DNA from 4 places in the Arthrobacter sp. JUb115 genome. Region 3 is predicted to be linked to each of the others. Evidence: riboswitches for the same ligand, from Rfam matches in the RefSeq annotation. Region 3 holds a riboswitch; each other region holds the start of a gene.
What was found. Region 3 has a riboswitch for S-adenosylmethionine ahead of EDF61_RS09400 (substrate-binding domain-containing protein). Riboswitches for the same ligand answer to the same signal wherever they lie in the genome.
Positions count from the first base shown of each region.

Region 1: another riboswitch for S-adenosylmethionine. It lies ahead of EDF61_RS03010 (hypothetical protein); the one in region 3 lies ahead of EDF61_RS09400 (substrate-binding domain-containing protein).
Region 2: another riboswitch for S-adenosylmethionine. It lies ahead of EDF61_RS12810 (ABC transporter substrate-binding protein); the one in region 3 lies ahead of EDF61_RS09400 (substrate-binding domain-containing protein).
Region 4: another riboswitch for S-adenosylmethionine. It lies ahead of EDF61_RS02270 (O-acetylhomoserine aminocarboxypropyltransferase/cysteine synthase family protein); the one in region 3 lies ahead of EDF61_RS09400 (substrate-binding domain-containing protein).

Region 1 is NZ_SOBS01000001.1:649,715-653,803, forward strand. Features, by position in the region: gene EDF61_RS02995 (hypothetical protein) at 42-458, opposite strand; gene EDF61_RS03000 (cupin domain-containing protein) at 595-1,161, opposite strand; gene EDF61_RS03005 (DinB family protein) at 1,295-1,882, shown strand; SAM riboswitch class IV at 1,950-2,063, shown strand; gene EDF61_RS03010 (hypothetical protein) at 2,079-2,345, shown strand; gene EDF61_RS03015 (VIT1/CCC1 transporter family protein) at 2,400-3,503, shown strand; gene EDF61_RS03020 (LOG family protein) at 3,567-4,089, opposite strand, start outside.
Region 2 is NZ_SOBS01000007.1:24,935-29,023, reverse strand. Features, by position in the region: gene EDF61_RS12820 (ABC transporter permease) at 1-220, opposite strand, end outside; gene EDF61_RS12815 (ABC transporter permease) at 430-1,386, opposite strand; gene EDF61_RS12810 (ABC transporter substrate-binding protein) at 1,398-3,029, opposite strand; SAM riboswitch class I at 3,153-3,244, opposite strand; gene EDF61_RS12805 (NAD(P)H-binding protein) at 3,530-4,089, shown strand, end outside.
Region 3 is NZ_SOBS01000004.1:339,907-343,995, forward strand. Features, by position in the region: gene EDF61_RS09390 (GntP family permease) at 1-1,114, shown strand, start outside; gene EDF61_RS09395 (SdpI family protein) at 1,190-1,564, opposite strand; SAM riboswitch class I at 1,839-1,929, shown strand; gene EDF61_RS09400 (substrate-binding domain-containing protein) at 1,997-3,037, shown strand; gene EDF61_RS09405 (sugar ABC transporter ATP-binding protein) at 3,021-4,089, shown strand, end outside.
Region 4 is NZ_SOBS01000001.1:486,739-490,827, reverse strand. Features, by position in the region: gene EDF61_RS02280 (DUF1852 domain-containing protein) at 1-155, opposite strand, end outside; gene EDF61_RS02275 (LysR family transcriptional regulator) at 278-1,219, shown strand; SAM riboswitch class I at 1,452-1,542, shown strand; gene EDF61_RS02270 (O-acetylhomoserine aminocarboxypropyltransferase/cysteine synthase family protein) at 1,631-2,944, shown strand; gene EDF61_RS02265 (cystathionine gamma-synthase) at 2,941-4,089, shown strand, end outside.

The DNA.
Region 1 (4,089 bases), on a different contig from region 3:
GTTTTGACTACATTTCAGGCTATTTTGCCCAAATCAGGAGGCTAGGCCTCGCCGGAGCGCTTCTTGCTGGCTTTCACCAGCGCGCGGTCGACCTCGTGAATGCCCAGGCAGAAGCCTGCGGACATGACCAGCGATTTGATAGTCAGTTCGGAAAGGTCATCAGCTACGTACACCAGCTGGATCGGTCCGGCCAGGACCAGCAGGACACCTGTCCACAGCACATACGCCCACGAGGTGCGTGCCTGCGCCATCACCGGGAAGCGTGCCCGTCGGCGAATCGTCCGCACGCCAATGGTGACAATGACGACGGCCAGAATCGCGGCGCCAATGAAGAAGAAATTGCGTTGGGTGCGGATCCAGGTCAAGGTGGTGCCAATAAGAACGCCGAAAAGTATCGAAGCCCACCAGCTGATACTGCGCAGTTGATCTTGCGCAGCGGTTGGTTCGCCTGTCCTCACGCCTCTCCCATCACTGATTGTCCCGAGCGCCCGGAACAACGCATCGTTCCTAGAATACGCGGTTCATCTCCCCGCAGACGAACGCGCAGCCGCACTGCGCATGCCGTGCCATGGCAGCAAGCGCAAGGGATTGGCGTCATGAGAGGATCAGCGTCCAGGTAACCACGGCAACCTCATCAGAATCGTTTTCCCAGCTATGCGGTTCACGCCCGGGGAAGGTGATCGTATCGCCTGCTTCGAGTTCTACGCGCTGATCAGGCAATACCAGGATGAATTTTCCAGCGATCACGTGCAGCACTTCCAGCTCGCAATCCACCGAATACAGCTCCGCTTCACCGGTGCCCTTGGGCGCAATCTCGGCGCGAATCATCTGCACCCGCTTCTCGCTGCGCGGCGTGACCAGCTGCTCCGTGATGCCGTCACCGCCCAGGGAAACACGGGGTGCCTGCTCCAGTCGGACCAGTTTCGTTTCAGGAACCTCGAAGAGGGTACCGACCTCCATGCCCAGCACTTCGCACAACCGCAAAAGAGTGGAAACCGAAGGGCTGGTCAGGTCGCGCTCCACACGCGAGAGGAAACCCTTGGTCAGTCCGGATAGCTCGGCGACCTGGTCAATGGTCATACGCTGGGTCTGGCGCACCCCGCGCAGCCTCGCACCGATATTGATCGCAGCACCGGTTGGTTCAACTGGCAAGGTTTTCATCGTTTGGCTCCTCGACGTTTTCTGCAGCAACAACCGCAACCACTTTGGCTTCAAGGCCTGCGGGGCAAGTTTACCAATGGTAAACACACCGCGCCCTCTACCGCGAGACTGCAGCGCTCACTAGACTCTGCCCATGGACAGCACCAAGGACAAGCTCTGCGGGTACCTGAACGACGCGCGCGAGAATGCGATCTACAAGGCAGAAGGCCTCGCCGAACACCTGGCACGCACTCCGCTCACCCCTACAGGCACCCATATCCTGGGAGTACTGCACCATTTGGCGATCAATGAATACGAATATTTCGGCACCTGCCTCAAGCGCAGGGCCGATGACCGCTACGTTCGCGAATTCATTGCGCCGCATGATCCCGACGCGGATTTCCTCCCGCCAGCAGATATGGATGCGCAACAGCTGATCGGCCTGTATCGGAAAGCCATCGCCTTCGCCGATGAAGCCATCAGCGACCTGCCCCTGGACTGCCCCGTAGAGGTACCGTGGTGGGGGCCAGCTGGCAAAACCACCTTGGATCACCTGCTCATCCATGCGCTCGCCGAGACCTCCCGGCATGCAGGGCATCTGGATATTATTCGCGAGCAGCTCGATGGCCGTGCTGGCTGGACCGCGCAACTGGATCTGCTGCCCGGCTACACCGCGGGGCAATGGGCCGAACAACGCGAGAAGCTGCAGCAACTGGCCAATGCCTTTGCCCCGGGCAGCTGAGCCGCAGTCATATTACGCATTCGGACTTCACCGCGCCCTGCCGCCGGCGGTACCATCGGAAATGTTGCTTCACGAGACGCGGCGCCAAGCTCCGACTGGCCGCGCACCAACCCCAAGTTCATGGGTGGTTCGGATGAGGAAGCGGTCCGCGCATCAACAGGTGCACGGGCAAGAGCTCGCAAGAGAGTTGACCTCAATGGCATATCCGATTCTGCCCGTCATCGACCGCCAGACCGGCCAAGTGCAGTTCAAGGCCGAGGGGCGCTGGCGCACCCGCTACGTTGCAGATCCGCTCAGGCTTGAACGGCTCATTGCCCGTTGCGCCCGCAGGCCGACCTATGATCCGGCCACTTCTGAATTGCAGCTGGTGCTGCCGGTAGCCGGAAATCCCGCGGGCAAGAGAATTGCTTTTAGCCTTGCCAAATTCCCAAGTGCAGGAGCCCTGACTAAACTGGGTGGTTGATCCGATCCACGGGTTTCATTGGAAAATCCATGTTCCAGGAGAGTCATCGTCGCGATGCCACAGCACCCAGAAACCGAACCTACCAAAGCGCAGATCCAGCGATGGCGCAAGTATCTCGCAGATGAAGTCGCCGAAGGCTCCATCTACAGGGCCCTCGCGGAAAAGAAAACCGGTCAAGAACGGCAAATCCTGCTGGGCCTTGCAGAGGCGGAAGCCCGCCACGAATCCCACTGGCGCGTCCTGCTCGGCGAGCATTTCAAGGAAGTCCGCCCGTCGCTGCGACGCACCATGCTGCGTTTCCTGGCATTGCATTTCGGTTCGGTCTTCGTGCTGGCCATGGCCCAGCGCTCCGAAAGCAGTTCGCCCTACCGCGACGACAAGGACGCCACCGCGCAGATGGCGGCCGACGAACAGGTCCACGAAGAGGTCGTCCGGGCGCTGGCTACAGCAGGCCGTGCGCGCCTTTCGGGCAACTTCCGCGCTGCGGTCTTCGGCGCCAACGACGGGCTGGTTTCCAACCTGGCGTTGATCATGGGTATCGGTGCGACCGGTGTTTCAGCGACCTTCGTGCTGTTCTCCGGTGTTGCCGGTTTGCTGGCCGGCGCACTGTCCATGGCAGCTGGCGAATACGTCTCGGTGCGTTCCCAGCGCGAGCTGCTGACCGCCTCGCGACCAACCCAGGTCACGCTAACCGCCGCCCCGAACCTCGATCTGGACGCCAACGAGCTGGTGCTGATCTACAAGGCCCGCGGAATGAGCGATGAAGATGCAGCGCACCGGGCCGCAGAACGCATGGGCCTGTTCACCTGCGATTGCAACCCCGACTTCTCGTTGAACCCGGAAGGCCGCGGCGAAGAACTCGAGAAGGAGCACCAGGAACTGGGGTCGGCCACCGGCGCGGCGGCCACCTCGTTCATCCTTTTCGCTTCCGGCGCGGTCGTGCCGATCCTGCCTTATATCCTTGGGCTCTCCGGCATGACCGCGATCCTCGTCTCGGTAGTCCTGGTAGGCGTGGCCCTGATGATCACCGGAGGGATCGTGGGACTGCTTTCCGGTGCCTCCCCGCTCAAGCGCGGCCTGCGCCAGCTAGCCATCGGCTGGGGCGCAGCGGCCATCACCTACTGCTTGGGCCTGATCTTCGACGTCAGCATCGGATAGCAGCCTGCTGCGATTCGAATGCCGGTACAGCTTTGGCTGTACCGGCATTTTCCATGCCGTGCTCTAGCTGTTCTCCGGCCGCCGGGTACGCCGGCGCAGGGTTTGCATGCTCTGGATGAACTCCATCGCTTCTTCGGCGGTTTCCACCAGAGCAATCTTCTGTTCCATGACACGGTCCTTGGCCAGGGCCTGAAGCAGCGGCCAAGCAGGCAGATCCCTCGTCCAATAGTCCTTGCCGATCAGCACCATCGGCACCACGCGAGCACCGGTAGCGTAGTAGTTTTCGCAGGCATCCTGGAAGATTTCCTGCACCGTGCCGGCGGCCCCGGGCAGAACTACCAGCCCGCCGTTGGACTGCTCCAGCAAAATCGCTTCACGAATGGAATTGGTGAAGAACTTGGCAATCTGGGTGGCAAACAGATTCGGCGGCTCGTGGCCGTAGAACCAGGTTGGCACGCCCAGGGACTGCCGCTGGCTCGGGAAACGCTCCTTGACCATCAGCGCAGTTCTCGCCCAGCCGGTGCGCTGATGGATCGCATCTGGCGCTTCGGCCAGCATCTGCAATGCCGTAGCGACATCTTCTTGC
Region 2 (4,089 bases), on a different contig from region 3:
CATCGACAAAGCGCATTGCAACGGTGTCTGCGAACCGTCCGGCGGTCGCCGCCAGCAGTCCGAGGACCGAACCCACTACGCTTCCAACCAAGCAAGCCAGACCGGCGGTCAGCAGTGTCTGGTGAGTTCCGTAGACAACTCGGCTGTATACGTCACGCCCCAGATGATCTGTTCCGAACAGGTGCTCCGCATTTGGCGCTAGCAGTTTGTCAGCCGGCACACCCGTAATTGGGTCTTGTCCAGTAAAGAACGAAGGGAAGAAAGCCCACGCCGCAAATAAGAACAGCGGAATGAGAACCCACCAGGCAGCTAACCAGCGTACTGCTGGATTACGTTGACTGGTTACAGTGCTGGTTGGAACTTGGCGCTGATCTTCATTGGCCACTGATCCAATGTGCTTGGTCAAGAGAGTCATTAGTCCTTCTTTCCTTATGCAACCAGCGAGCGGGTTGACCTGCTTGTCGAAGCGACGATTCGCGGATCAATCTGAGGGTGGATGAGATCTACCAGCAAGTTGACCCCCGTGAAGACAATGGCTGTCAGAAGCACCAGTCCTTGGACCAATGGGATATCCTGCGCGGTAACTGACTGCAAGATCAGCTGGCCTAATCCTGCACGCGAAAACACCGTCTCCGTGATAACCGAACCAGCAAGCAGAGCGCCAATGGTGATACCCGCAATGGCTAGTGCGGCAGGGGCCGCGTTCTTCAAGGTGTGCCTGTAGAAGATCCACGCTTCGCTGGCGCCTTTGGCTCTCAGCACGTCGATGAATGGCTGCCTATTAACTTCCTGCACGCTTTTGATTAGCACCTGGGCGATCGGAGCGCTCAGGTGCACGGCGAGTACGAAGATAGGCACTGCCAGCGACATGAATGAGCCGTCCGGGAACAGTGACATCACTCCGAGCTGCACTGCCAGCAGCTGCAGGAGCACCAGGCCCAACCAGAAAACAGGAATGGACACCATTAGCGGTGGCAGATTCAGCAGCGTCTTGCGCAGTTTTTCGCCCTTGGACAGGCTCGCCGCTGAGGCGATGATCAGGGCGAATACCACCGACAAAACGAATGCGCTGCCAGCCAGAATCAGGGTGGATCCAGCTACTTCACCGATTCGATTCGCTACTTCCGAACCGCTGGACAAGGAATATCCGAGATCTCCGCGAAGCAATCCCAGCAGCTGCGTGAAGTACTGCACGAAGACCGGCTGGTCGTATCCGTAGTACGCCTTCATCTGTGCAATGGTGGCCGGATCCGCGGCTGAGTCAGTGCTCAGGAAGATCGTGACCGGGTCATTCGGCAAGGCCTGCACAGCGATGAAAACCGCCGTGTAGGCCAGCCAAATGACCAATATTGCCTGTCCCAATCGTTTTGCGATGTAAATGCCCATGAGCTCGGTTCCTAGCCGTCGTTCTTCCAAGCACCTTGGAAGATTGGTGCGGTACCGGAAGTGAATTCAACGTTGGCGGAGTTATTGGCCCCATAGACCTGAACTTCGTCCCAAAGAATCAAGGTCAAGGCTTGGTCAAGCACCAGGGTACGCTGTTCTTCTTCCACCAACTTCAGGTGCTCTTCTTCGGTGGTTGCTGACTGCTCTTCGGCGAAAAGCTTGTTCAGTTCAGGATCGGCGCGAAGTGTCTGATTGTTGTTCGCAGTTGCGTAGACCGGGCCCAGTCCGCCGTATGCGAACTGGCGGGTGCCGAAGAACTCCACTTTGTCGTCGACAAGCGCGTTGGTCAGGAAAGTATTGTCCGCCGCGCGGTTGACCAGCTGGACGCCAATCTCTCGCCATTGCTGTTCAATCAGTTCGAACGCTGGCTTGATGACCACGGAGTTATTGGAGGTGGAGACCGTTACTTCCAGTTTCTTTCCGTCCTTCTCGCGAATGCCATCCGCGCCCGGCTTCCAACCGGCTTCATCCAATAATTGCTTGGCCTTTTCTGGGTTGTACGCCAGTTCGGAAGATAGGTCTACGAAACCTGGAGCCTTATGGTTCAGGATCGATCCGGAGATGACGTAGCTATCCGAGAGAACGGTTTCCTTAATGGCCTGGCGGTCGATTGCAATCTGCAGCGCTTGGCGGACTTTGACGTCTTCAAGCTTTCCCGAGCCAACACGTACTGCTGCGTGGTTGCTGGTCAGGTCTACGCCTTCAGCAGCTAACACCTTGCCACCGTTGGTACCCAGCACTTGTTCGTCCACCGGTTGCAAGCCTCGGACGAGATCTACCTGCGCGGACTGAACTGCCCCGGCACGGCTAGCTACCTCAGGAAGGTATTTGATAACCAAGGTATCCAGGTATGCATCGCCCTGGTTAGAGGCAGATTCTGGTGCCCAAGCGTAGTCATCGCGGCTGGTGAAAACCACTTCTTCATCAGGCTTTTCCGATTCAAAGACAAACGGTCCGGAACCAACGATCTTGGAGATCGAGGACTGCGCGGCGTTATCCAGTTCAAGGGTTTTCGGGGACACCAATCCAGCAGTTACTGAAGAAGTCGCCCGAAGGAAATTGGCATCCGGACGCTTGAGCGTGACCTTGACCTTGTTGTCCCCAACGACCTCTGCCGACTTGTAGGCGGCAAAGTCAACGTTCGGTGCAATCTGAGCTTCCTTGATGCCCTGACCCAGCGCGTCCAGGTTCAGTTTCACGGCTTTGGCATCCAGTTTGGATCCGTCTGAGAAGGTGACTCCGTCGCGAATGGTGAACGTGAACTCGGTCTTGGCATCGTTGGCTTCGAATCCGCTGGCGATCCAGCCAACCAGCTTGCCAGCTTCCACGTCGTAGTAGGTCAGGCGATCAAGGACGGAATTCAGTACGTTGGCCTTCTCATAGAAACGCGCTGCCTGAGTCTGCCAATTGTTGATGGGGGTAACTTCAGCAAAAGTGAAGGTACCGCCTTCTACTGGTTCCCCTGGATCGGCTGCTGCTTCAGCGGCGCCAGTAGTATTGGCGTTGTTTCCGCATGCAGTGAGTGACAAGCCCAGAACGGCAAGGATTGCAGTGGCCTTCAGGCCAAAATGTGCTGTACGCATGGTTACAGATGTCCTCTCGGTTGGTGCCCCGAGGATTACGCATAGATTCCCTGTACGTTCTGCCTTGATTCCGGGACTACCCACGGCGAGTTTCTTCCGGCAGACCGTTGAGAAATTTAGCAATCTCCATCGGTCCTGGCCTTAGCACCGCTCCCGTTTACGGGTGGTTGCTGCGACTTCAACGAGCCAGGTCTCTCGGTCGCTCTGGATGGGGTGTCCGGCTGTACCGGCCGAACAGTTCAAGTCTGCAACCCCTGAATTCAGCAGACAAGCGTTACGTAAGCAGGGGTCATGAAGTCGCAGAACGCGTCCTGAAACAGCCGATACACGTCATGCTGCGCGTCATAAAATGCAATGCGCCGGACATAAAACGCTTTGTGACGCCAATTGTGGACAGATCCATGCGAATCCTTGCTTAATCGGCATTCCCATTCGATGGTTCCGGGAATTACCTCACGTCCTCGCCGGTTGTAGCAGATGCAGACCAACGAGAGGACCCCATGAAGATCGCAATTACCGGTGCCACCGGACAGCTTGGAAATCTAGTCATCGACGCGCTGCTGGCGCGCGGGGCGAATGCCGCTGATCTGGTCGCAATTGGCCGCTCCGAGCAGAAGCTGGAACCGCTGGCAGGCAAAGGCCTGGAAACCCGCGTTGCCGATTACAACGCCCAGCCAACTCTCGTGTCCGCACTCGAAGGCATAGACAAGCTGCTGCTGATTTCGGCCAGCGAGGTGGGCCAGCGCGTTGCCCAGCATGAGAACGTCATCAATGCCGCCAAGCACGTGGATGTCTCGCTGATCGCCTACACCTCAATTGCCAACGCCCTGTCCGGCGGCATGAAGCTCGCCGACGAGCACATCGCCACCGAACGGCTGCTGGCCGGATCCGGCATCGACTACGTGCTGTTGCGCAATGGATGGTACATCGAGAACTACACCGACCAGCTGATGGGCTACCTCAACAGCGGCACGGTGCTCGGTGCCGCCGGCGATGGCAAGATCAGCGCTGCCGCCCGTGCAGACTATGCGGATGCCGCTGCGGCCGTGCTGCTTTCCGA
Region 3 (4,089 bases):
CTCCATGGCAGATGCGCTGATCAAGGTCCTCGGTACCCGGTTCCCCAACCTGACGCTATCGATTATCGGCTACATCGTTTCCATTCCGGTCTTCTGCGACTCGGGATACGTGGTGCTCAACTCGCTGCGCAAAGCCATCACCCTGCGTACCGGGGTCTCTGGGCTGGCAACTTCCATCGCCCTGATGACCGGCCTGTACGCGACCCACACCATGGTGCCTCCAACTCCGGGCCCGCTGGCCGCAGCCGAAAGCATCGGCGTTGCCGATAACCTGGGCTTGATCATCGCTGTCGGATTGCCCGTTGCGGCCATCTCGGCACTTGCCGGCTTGGCCTACGCCAGCCGCTTCAACAAGTCCCAATGGACCCCGTTGCCAAGCGACGACCACAATGACATCTCCGAACTCGACTATGAGCAGCTGCGTGCAAGCTTCGGAAAATTGCCCAGCCCGGCGCTGGCCTTCATGCCGATCCTGGTTCCGCTGGTGCTGATCTGTGCCGCATCCATTGCGAAGCTGCCCTCGCACCCGATTGGCGAAGGCGCTGCCCTGGAAATCCTTTCCTTCCTGGGGACGCCAGTTATTGCGCTGATCTTCGGCTTGATCTCATCGACTTTTCTTTTGAGCGGTGGCAGCAAGCTGGCGGTCTTCAATGAGCAGATGAACGAAGCTGTACGCACCGCTGCTCCGGTCTTGCTGATCACCGGTGCCGGCGCCGGCTTCGGCGCGGTCCTGGCCGCGTCGGATCTGACCACGATTCTTTCGGATTCACTCAGCGGACTGGGCTTGGGCCTGGCTGTGCCATTCCTGATCGCCGCTGCACTGAAGTCCGCCCAGGGCTCGTCCACCGTCTCAATGGTGACCACTTCCGCGCTGGTCGCTCCGATGCTCGGCTCCCTGGGCTTGGGTTCGGAGCTGGGCATGGTGCTATCCGTATTGGCAGTAGGCGCCGGTGCGATGGTTGTCTCGCACGCCAACGACTCCTACTTCTGGGTCGTCTCGCAGCTCAGCCGCATTCCGGTGATCACCGCCTACAAGACCCTGAGCGTGGCTACCGCCATCCAGGGCACCGCGGGGTTCCTGACTGTACTGGTCCTGGGAGCCGTACTGCTTTAGCAGCACGCCTTCCAAGAAAGCAACGGATCGCGCCATCGGCAGATGGCGCGATCCGTTGCTTTAAGCAGTGCTGGATTAGCCCAGGCCTGCCACCGGGAAGCTCCGCGCGGCCTTATTCGCTGTGGCAGTCGAGATCACCAGCAACGCGATGGCGGCCAGGTAGCCGGCTCCGGTCGCGGCGAAGGCGAAACCGAATTGGCCCAGCAGGCAGAGAACTGCTGCGCTGGCCAATGCCGCCCAACCGGCCCAGGAAGCCGCGGCAAGCAGGGGCGCAGCCTGCTGATGCCCGGCGAGCCAGGCCCCATCGCTGGCCAAGGTGTGGCGCGTCTTGATGCCGATCGCCGCATTGCGAGCGAGCTTCCGGTCCCGTGCCATCGGGGCGAGGAACGCTGCGACCAGCGTTATGCTCAGCAACCCGAACATGAAGGCAATCACGCCTGCTGGATCCACTTGCCGCCTCTTCTGCCGATTGATCTTGAATGGCCATTCTATGCGGTCGCATGGAAGTGCCCTGATCCACGCTGTGTTCCCAATCGATGCCTGCGGGAACGCTCTTGAGATCCAGTTCCGGCATGCCAATTACGTCATGCGAAGGTCATATGACGTCTTATCTGCCCGTTTTCCGGCAGGGCGAAGGCGCGAAGATGACGTATTTTGTCCTGCTGTTCCTCCGCATGACAGCGCCCTTCCCGAGGACCTGCCAGTAATGCTTGACTCGGAGCACAACCCATCCAGAGCGGCTGAGAGACCTGGCTCCGAGACGCCGCAGCAAGCCTGCACTCCGCAGGTAGTGCTAACGCCAGGTTCGATGGAACTCCCGGGTCTAGAAGCATGAACTTCTGTTCGGGATCCCTCGTTCAATTTGTCTAAGAGAGGGACGACATGACTCGTACTCGTCCGAACGCCTTGAAAGTTCTGGCTTCAGCGATGGCGGCAGCAACACTGCTGACTGGCTGCTCGCTGAAAGAACCACGGCCGGAAATAGCGCCGGTTGTGGCGCAAAGCAGTAATCCGCAAGCCGAGCATAAGCTCGACAACGTTCCTTCACTCAAAGGCAAAAAGGTCGGCATCGCGGCCAAGGATATCCTGCACGACTACTCGCGCGTGGTCTACCAGCAGATCCAAGAGCGCATCAAAGAGCTCGGCGGCGAGGTCATCGCTACCCAAGCCGAAGCCAAAGACGAGAAGCACGTCTCTGACGTAGAAAACCTGATCACCCAGTCGCCCGATGCCATCGTGGTGATCCTGGGCGATGCCCAAACGCTCACTCCTGCCTTGGCCAAGGTGGACGCCGCCGGGATCCCGCTGTTCACCATCGATTTCCAAAGCGAATACTCGAAGAACAACGTCACCAGCGACAACTGGAACGTCGGCACCACGCTGGCTCGCACCATGGCTGAAGACCTCCACGGCAAGGGGAAGATTCTGGTCTTCAACGGCTTCCCCGGTGTGACTCCCTGCCGGATCCGGTACAACAGCCTGAACCTGGTGCTGGAAGACTACCCAAATATCGAGAAGATCACCCCGGAACTCCAGGACAAATACGAAGGCACCATCGAGGATGCCAAAAACCAGATCCAGGACCAACTGCGCAGGCTGCCCGAGGGCGAAGTTGACGCGATTTGGTCCTGCTGGGACATGCCGCTGATCGGTGCCGCGCAGGCCATCGATCCCACTGGTGGCGACATCAAGCTGTATGGAGTGGACGCAGAGCCCGGGGCCCTGGATTTGATAGCGAACCCGGACAGTTCATACCAGTTCACCGTCGCTCAGCCCACCAAGCAGATTGCCGCTGCCTCGGCCACTAATATCGCCCTGTTCCTCGATGGGCAAACCGATCTGGTTCCGAGCACCAGCTATGCCGAGCCGATTTTTGTCGACAAGGACAACGTGAATCAGGTGCGCCATGACAACGGAATCTAAGGAACTGCTGAGCATGGCCGCCATCAACAAGTCCTTTGGCACGGTCGCCGTGCTTGACCATGTGCACCTGCAGCTTCGGGCCGGAGAGGTTCTGGGCCTAGTGGGCGAAAACGGAGCTGGAAAATCCACCCTGATCAAGATACTCACCGGGCTGTACACCCTGGACTCGGGGCAGATCGAACTTGCCGGCCAGCCGGTGCAAATTCGCCGGCCTGCCGATGCCGAAGCGCTAGGCATTGAAGTGATTCACCAGGACCGCCATCTGGCCGGCCGCTTGACCGTCGCCGAACAGCTGTATCTGGGCACCGCGAAGAGTCGTGGGCTCTGGCGCCACGAGCGCACCGCGCAGGCAGCAGCCCGGGCGGATATTTTGCGAACCACCGGCCAGGAGCTGGACACCGGTGCCTTCGTTGATGAGCTCAGCGTTGCCCAGCAGCAGCTGATCCAGATTGCCCGTGCCGTACTGGCCGAACCCAAGGTGCTGATTCTCGATGAGCCGACCGCACCGTTGGCCAATGATGAAGTTGAACAGCTCTTCGGCACGATCCGGCATCTGCGGGACCGCGGGGTAGGGATCATTTTCATCTCGCATTATCTCCAGGAACTGCGGCAGATCACCGACCGGATTACGGTGCTGCGCAACGGCAGAAATGCCGGTGACGCCAGTTTCGCGGACGGTGACAGTATCGAAGATGTCATCGGCTTGATGCTGGGCAACCAGGTTAACGAGTTCTCGCACCAGAGGCGCGAGCCGCCCGCCGTTCAGGGCGAGCCTGCCCTTGAACTGGTGGACCTCTCGGTGGCCGGAACATTGAGCGGCATCAATATCTCGGTGGCGCCCGGAGAAATCGTGGCCGTCACCGGATTGGTGGGATCGGGGATTGAGGTGCTCGCCGACGCGGCCACCGGCAATCGTGCGCATACCGGCTCGGCGCTGCTGCACGGCCGGCCGGTGGCATCTGCGGCGGACTTTGCCGCCCGGGCAGGCGCCTACGTCCCGTCGAACCGGCATTCAGATGGCATCTTCCTGCGCAACACCGTGCGCGAAAATA
Region 4 (4,089 bases), on a different contig from region 3:
CGGTTGATCATCGTCAGGGCATTGCGCAAGTTCTCTTCGCGGCGCTCTCCGCGTGCCAAATTAGCGAAGTTCGTGGTGGTGCGCGAATTTGTCGAAGGGGAGTAATTCTCGTCGAATCTGGTGGTGTTAATGCTGAAATTTAATGCGTCTGCCATGATGGCCAATCTGTATTTGGGAGGCCTGGGCAGGCCGAGGGAAAGTCGTTGCGTCAATCATGCAGGGTGATTCTTGATATCGGGTAACTCGATATAACTATGGATTGATATAGACTCTGGCTATGGTTCAGGGAACAAATGGATTGACGCTGCAGCAACTTCGTTATTTCGTGGCGGTCGCCTCCGAGGGGTCCATCTCGGCTGCCGCCGACCTCATTTACGTCGCGCAGCCCAGCATGTCCTCGGCGATGAAGGAACTTGAATCGCGGGTGGGGCGCACCTTGCTGGTGCGCTCGGCCAGGGGAGTGACGCTCACCGCCGAAGGCGCAGAATTCCTCGGCTATGCCCGGCAGGTGCTCGAGCAGGTGGAGCTTCTTGAACATCGATATCTCGGCCGGCCCTCCGCCCGGCGGCTGCTGGGCGTCTCCACCCAGCACTACTCCTTTTCGGTGGATGCCTTCGTGCGGATGGTGCAGGCCAGCGGGGCCGAGGAGTACCAGTTTTCGCTCCGCGAGACGCGCACCGAACAGATCATCGAGGACGTGCGCACGCTGCGCAGCGACATCGGGATCCTGTACCGCAACGACTTCAACCGGAAGGTCATCGACAAGTTGCTGCGCGAATCGCGGCTGGTCTTCCACCCGCTGTTCCTGGCCGATCCGCACATTTTCATCTCGCGCAGCAACCCGCTGGCCACCCGAACCCAGGTCACGCTCGAGGACCTCGAAGACCTGCCCCGGCTGACCTTCGACCAGGGGGCGAACAACTCGTTCTACTTCGCCGAAGAGGTGCTCTCCACGCGCTCCAGCCAACGCGAAATCCAGGTCTCGGACCGCGCCACCATCTTCAACCTCATGATCGGCTTGGGCGGGTACACGATCTCCACCGGCATCATCAGCGATGAGCTGGACCCCTCCATCGTGGCCATCCCGCTGGCCATCGAGGAGCGCATCGAAATCGGCTGGATCGACCACGCCGCCATCCCGCTCACCGACCAGGCCCAGCGCTACCTGCAAGAAGTGCGAACGGTGGTCGCCAGCTTCGGGGTAGAAGTGCTCGGCTGAGCCGCCAGCAGCGTAACCCCCGGTCATCGAGCACCGGCACATCGTCACAAACTTCCAGCAAAACCCCTGCATCACGCCGATTCATCTCAAAAGGTCGCGTCATAAAGTGCTGCCGGCCACCGCGTCATCATGACAACGAGAAGTCATATGAAGCGTGGCGGCCTTGTATGAAGCCGGGCGCCGGATACCGCTTGCGCCGTTTGCGGCAGATAGCCAACCATGGAAGAACAACAAACCATCAAGAGCGACTAAGAGATCTGGCTCGTTGACGTCGCAGCAACCATCGGGAAACCGAAAGGTGCTAATGCCAGGAACGATGGAGCAGTTCCGAACGCGTTTTTGCGTACTGTGCTTCGTGCCGCCGCACGATGCCAATCGGTGCACTCCCTCGCAGAGAATCGAGGAGGAGCTATGAGCCAGGAAACCGACGCGGTGCACGCAGGGTACCGCCCGAGCGGAGACTTCCGCCCGATGCTGCCGCCGCTGCACAATTCCGCGGCCTACCAATTCGCATCGCACGCCGAAGCGGTGGAGAAGTTCGCGCTGCGCCAGGCCGGCTTCACCTACTCGCGCACCGGCAACCCCACCGTTTCGATTCTCGAACAGCGCGTGGCCGCTTTGGAAGGCGGGGCCCACGCGGTGGCCACCGCCACCGGGCAGGCTGCCGTGGCCCTGTCCCTGCTGGCCCTGACCCAGGGTCCCAAGCACATCGTGGCCTCCTCCTCGCTCTATGGCGGCACCGTGGACCTGTTCACCGACACCTTCGCGGACTTCGGCATCCGCATCAGCTTTGTCGACCAGGCCGATCCGTCCGCTTGGGCCGCTGCCATTGAGTCGGACACCCGGGCGTTCTTCCTGGAGTCGGTCTCCAACCCGCTGTGCACCGTGGCCGATCTGCCCGCCATCGCGGCCATCGCCCACGAGCACAACATCCCGGTGGTGGTCGACAACACCCTGGCCACCCCGCTGAATGTGCGCCCGCTGGATTTGGGGGCGGACATCGTGGTGCACTCGGCCACCAAGGGCCTGGCCGGACACGGCTCGGTGCTCGGTGGGGTCGTGGTGGACTCGGGGAAATTCGACTTCTCCGATGCCGCCCGCTGGCCACAGATCGCCGCCCCGCGGGTGCGTCTGAACAACACCTCGCTGCTTGAGCGCCACGGACCGGCCGCCTACGCGATGCTGGTGCGCTCCAAGTTCCTGCACGACCTGGGCCCGACCCTGGCCCCGGCCAGCGCCCAGGGAATCCTGGCCGGAATCGAAACCCTGCCGGTGCGCGCCGCCCACGTGCAGCGCAGCGTCACCAGGCTGATCGACGCGCTTGCCGAGTATCCGGGCATTGCCGCCATCCACCACCCTTCGCTGCCCGAGCACCCCAGCCACGAGCTGGCCCGGGCGCTGGCGCCGAAGGGCACCGGCTGCGTGCTGGCCATCGAGCTGGCCCACCCATCCCTGGTTTCCCCGGTGATCGACGGGCTCAAGCTGATTTCCCTGGCCGCGAATGTGGGGGACACCCGCGCCATGGTCTCCCACCCGGCCACCATGACGCACTGCCGGCTCTCCGCACAACAGCTGGCCGACGCCGGCCTGAACACCTCCACCCTGCGCCTGTCGGTGGGATTGGAAGACCCCGCCGACCTGCTCGCAGATATCACCCAATCGCTGGATCTTGCATTGGCCGCAACCCAGGCCACCGCCGGCACCAAGGAAGTGAGTTTCGCATGAGCGGCTTCAACACCCTGGCCGTGCACGCCGGCCAGCACAAGGATCCGCACACCGGTGCGGTGATCCCGCCGATCTACCAGACCAGCACCTTCATCCAGGACGGCATCAACGTGCTGCGCGCCGGGCACGAGTACTCGCGCGGCTCGAACCCCACCCGCAACGGGTTCGAATCCCAGCTCACCGCGCTGGAAGGCGGCGCCGCCGGCTTCTCCTTCGCTTCGGGCATCGCCGCCGAAGACGCCCTGCTGCGCGCAGTGCTTCAGCCGGGCGACCACATCATCCTGGGCGCCGACGGCTACGGCGGCACCAACCGGCTGATCTCCAAGCTGCACAGCAAATGGGGGATCACCTCTTCCGCGGTGGACATCACCAACCTGGATGCGGTGCGCGCCGCGGTGCGCCCGAACACCGCGCTGCTCTGGGTGGAGACCCCGTCCAACCCGCTGCTGGGCATCGCCGACCTGGCCGGCTGGGCCGCCATTGCCGCCGAGCACGGCGCCCTGCTGGTGGTGGACAACACCTTCGCCACCCCGTACCTGCAGCGGCCGCTGGATTTCGGCGCCCACGCGGTGGTCCATTCCACCACCAAGTACATCGGCGGGCACTCCGACGTGCTCGGTGGCGCGGTCATCGTGGCAGACTACCTGCACCGCGGGCAGAGCCTGGCCGAAGCCGTCGGCTACCAGCAGTTCGCCGGGGGAGCGGTCTCCGGTCCGCAGGATTCCTACCTGGCCGCCCGCGGGCTGAAGACCCTGGGCCTGCGCATGGAACGCCACTGCGCCACCGCAACCACTCTGGCCCGCTGGCTCGATGACCGTCCCGAGGTCGCCCGCGTCTACTATCCCGGGCTGGAAAGCCATCCGGGCCACGAGCTCGCCAAGCGCCAGCAGCGCGGTTTCGGCGGGATCCTCTCACTGCAGCTCTCCGATGAAGCGGCAGCCCGCGCCTTCGCCGAGTCCATGGAATACTTCCAGCTCTCGGTGTCCCTGGGTGGGGTTGAATCCCTGGTCTGCTATCCGCGCGAAATGACCCACGCTTCGCTGATCGGCACACCGCTGGAGATTCCAGCGAACTTGGTCCGCCTCTCGGTGGGCATCGAGGAGCCCGAGGACCTGATTGCCGATCTGGAACGCGGGCTGGCCGCA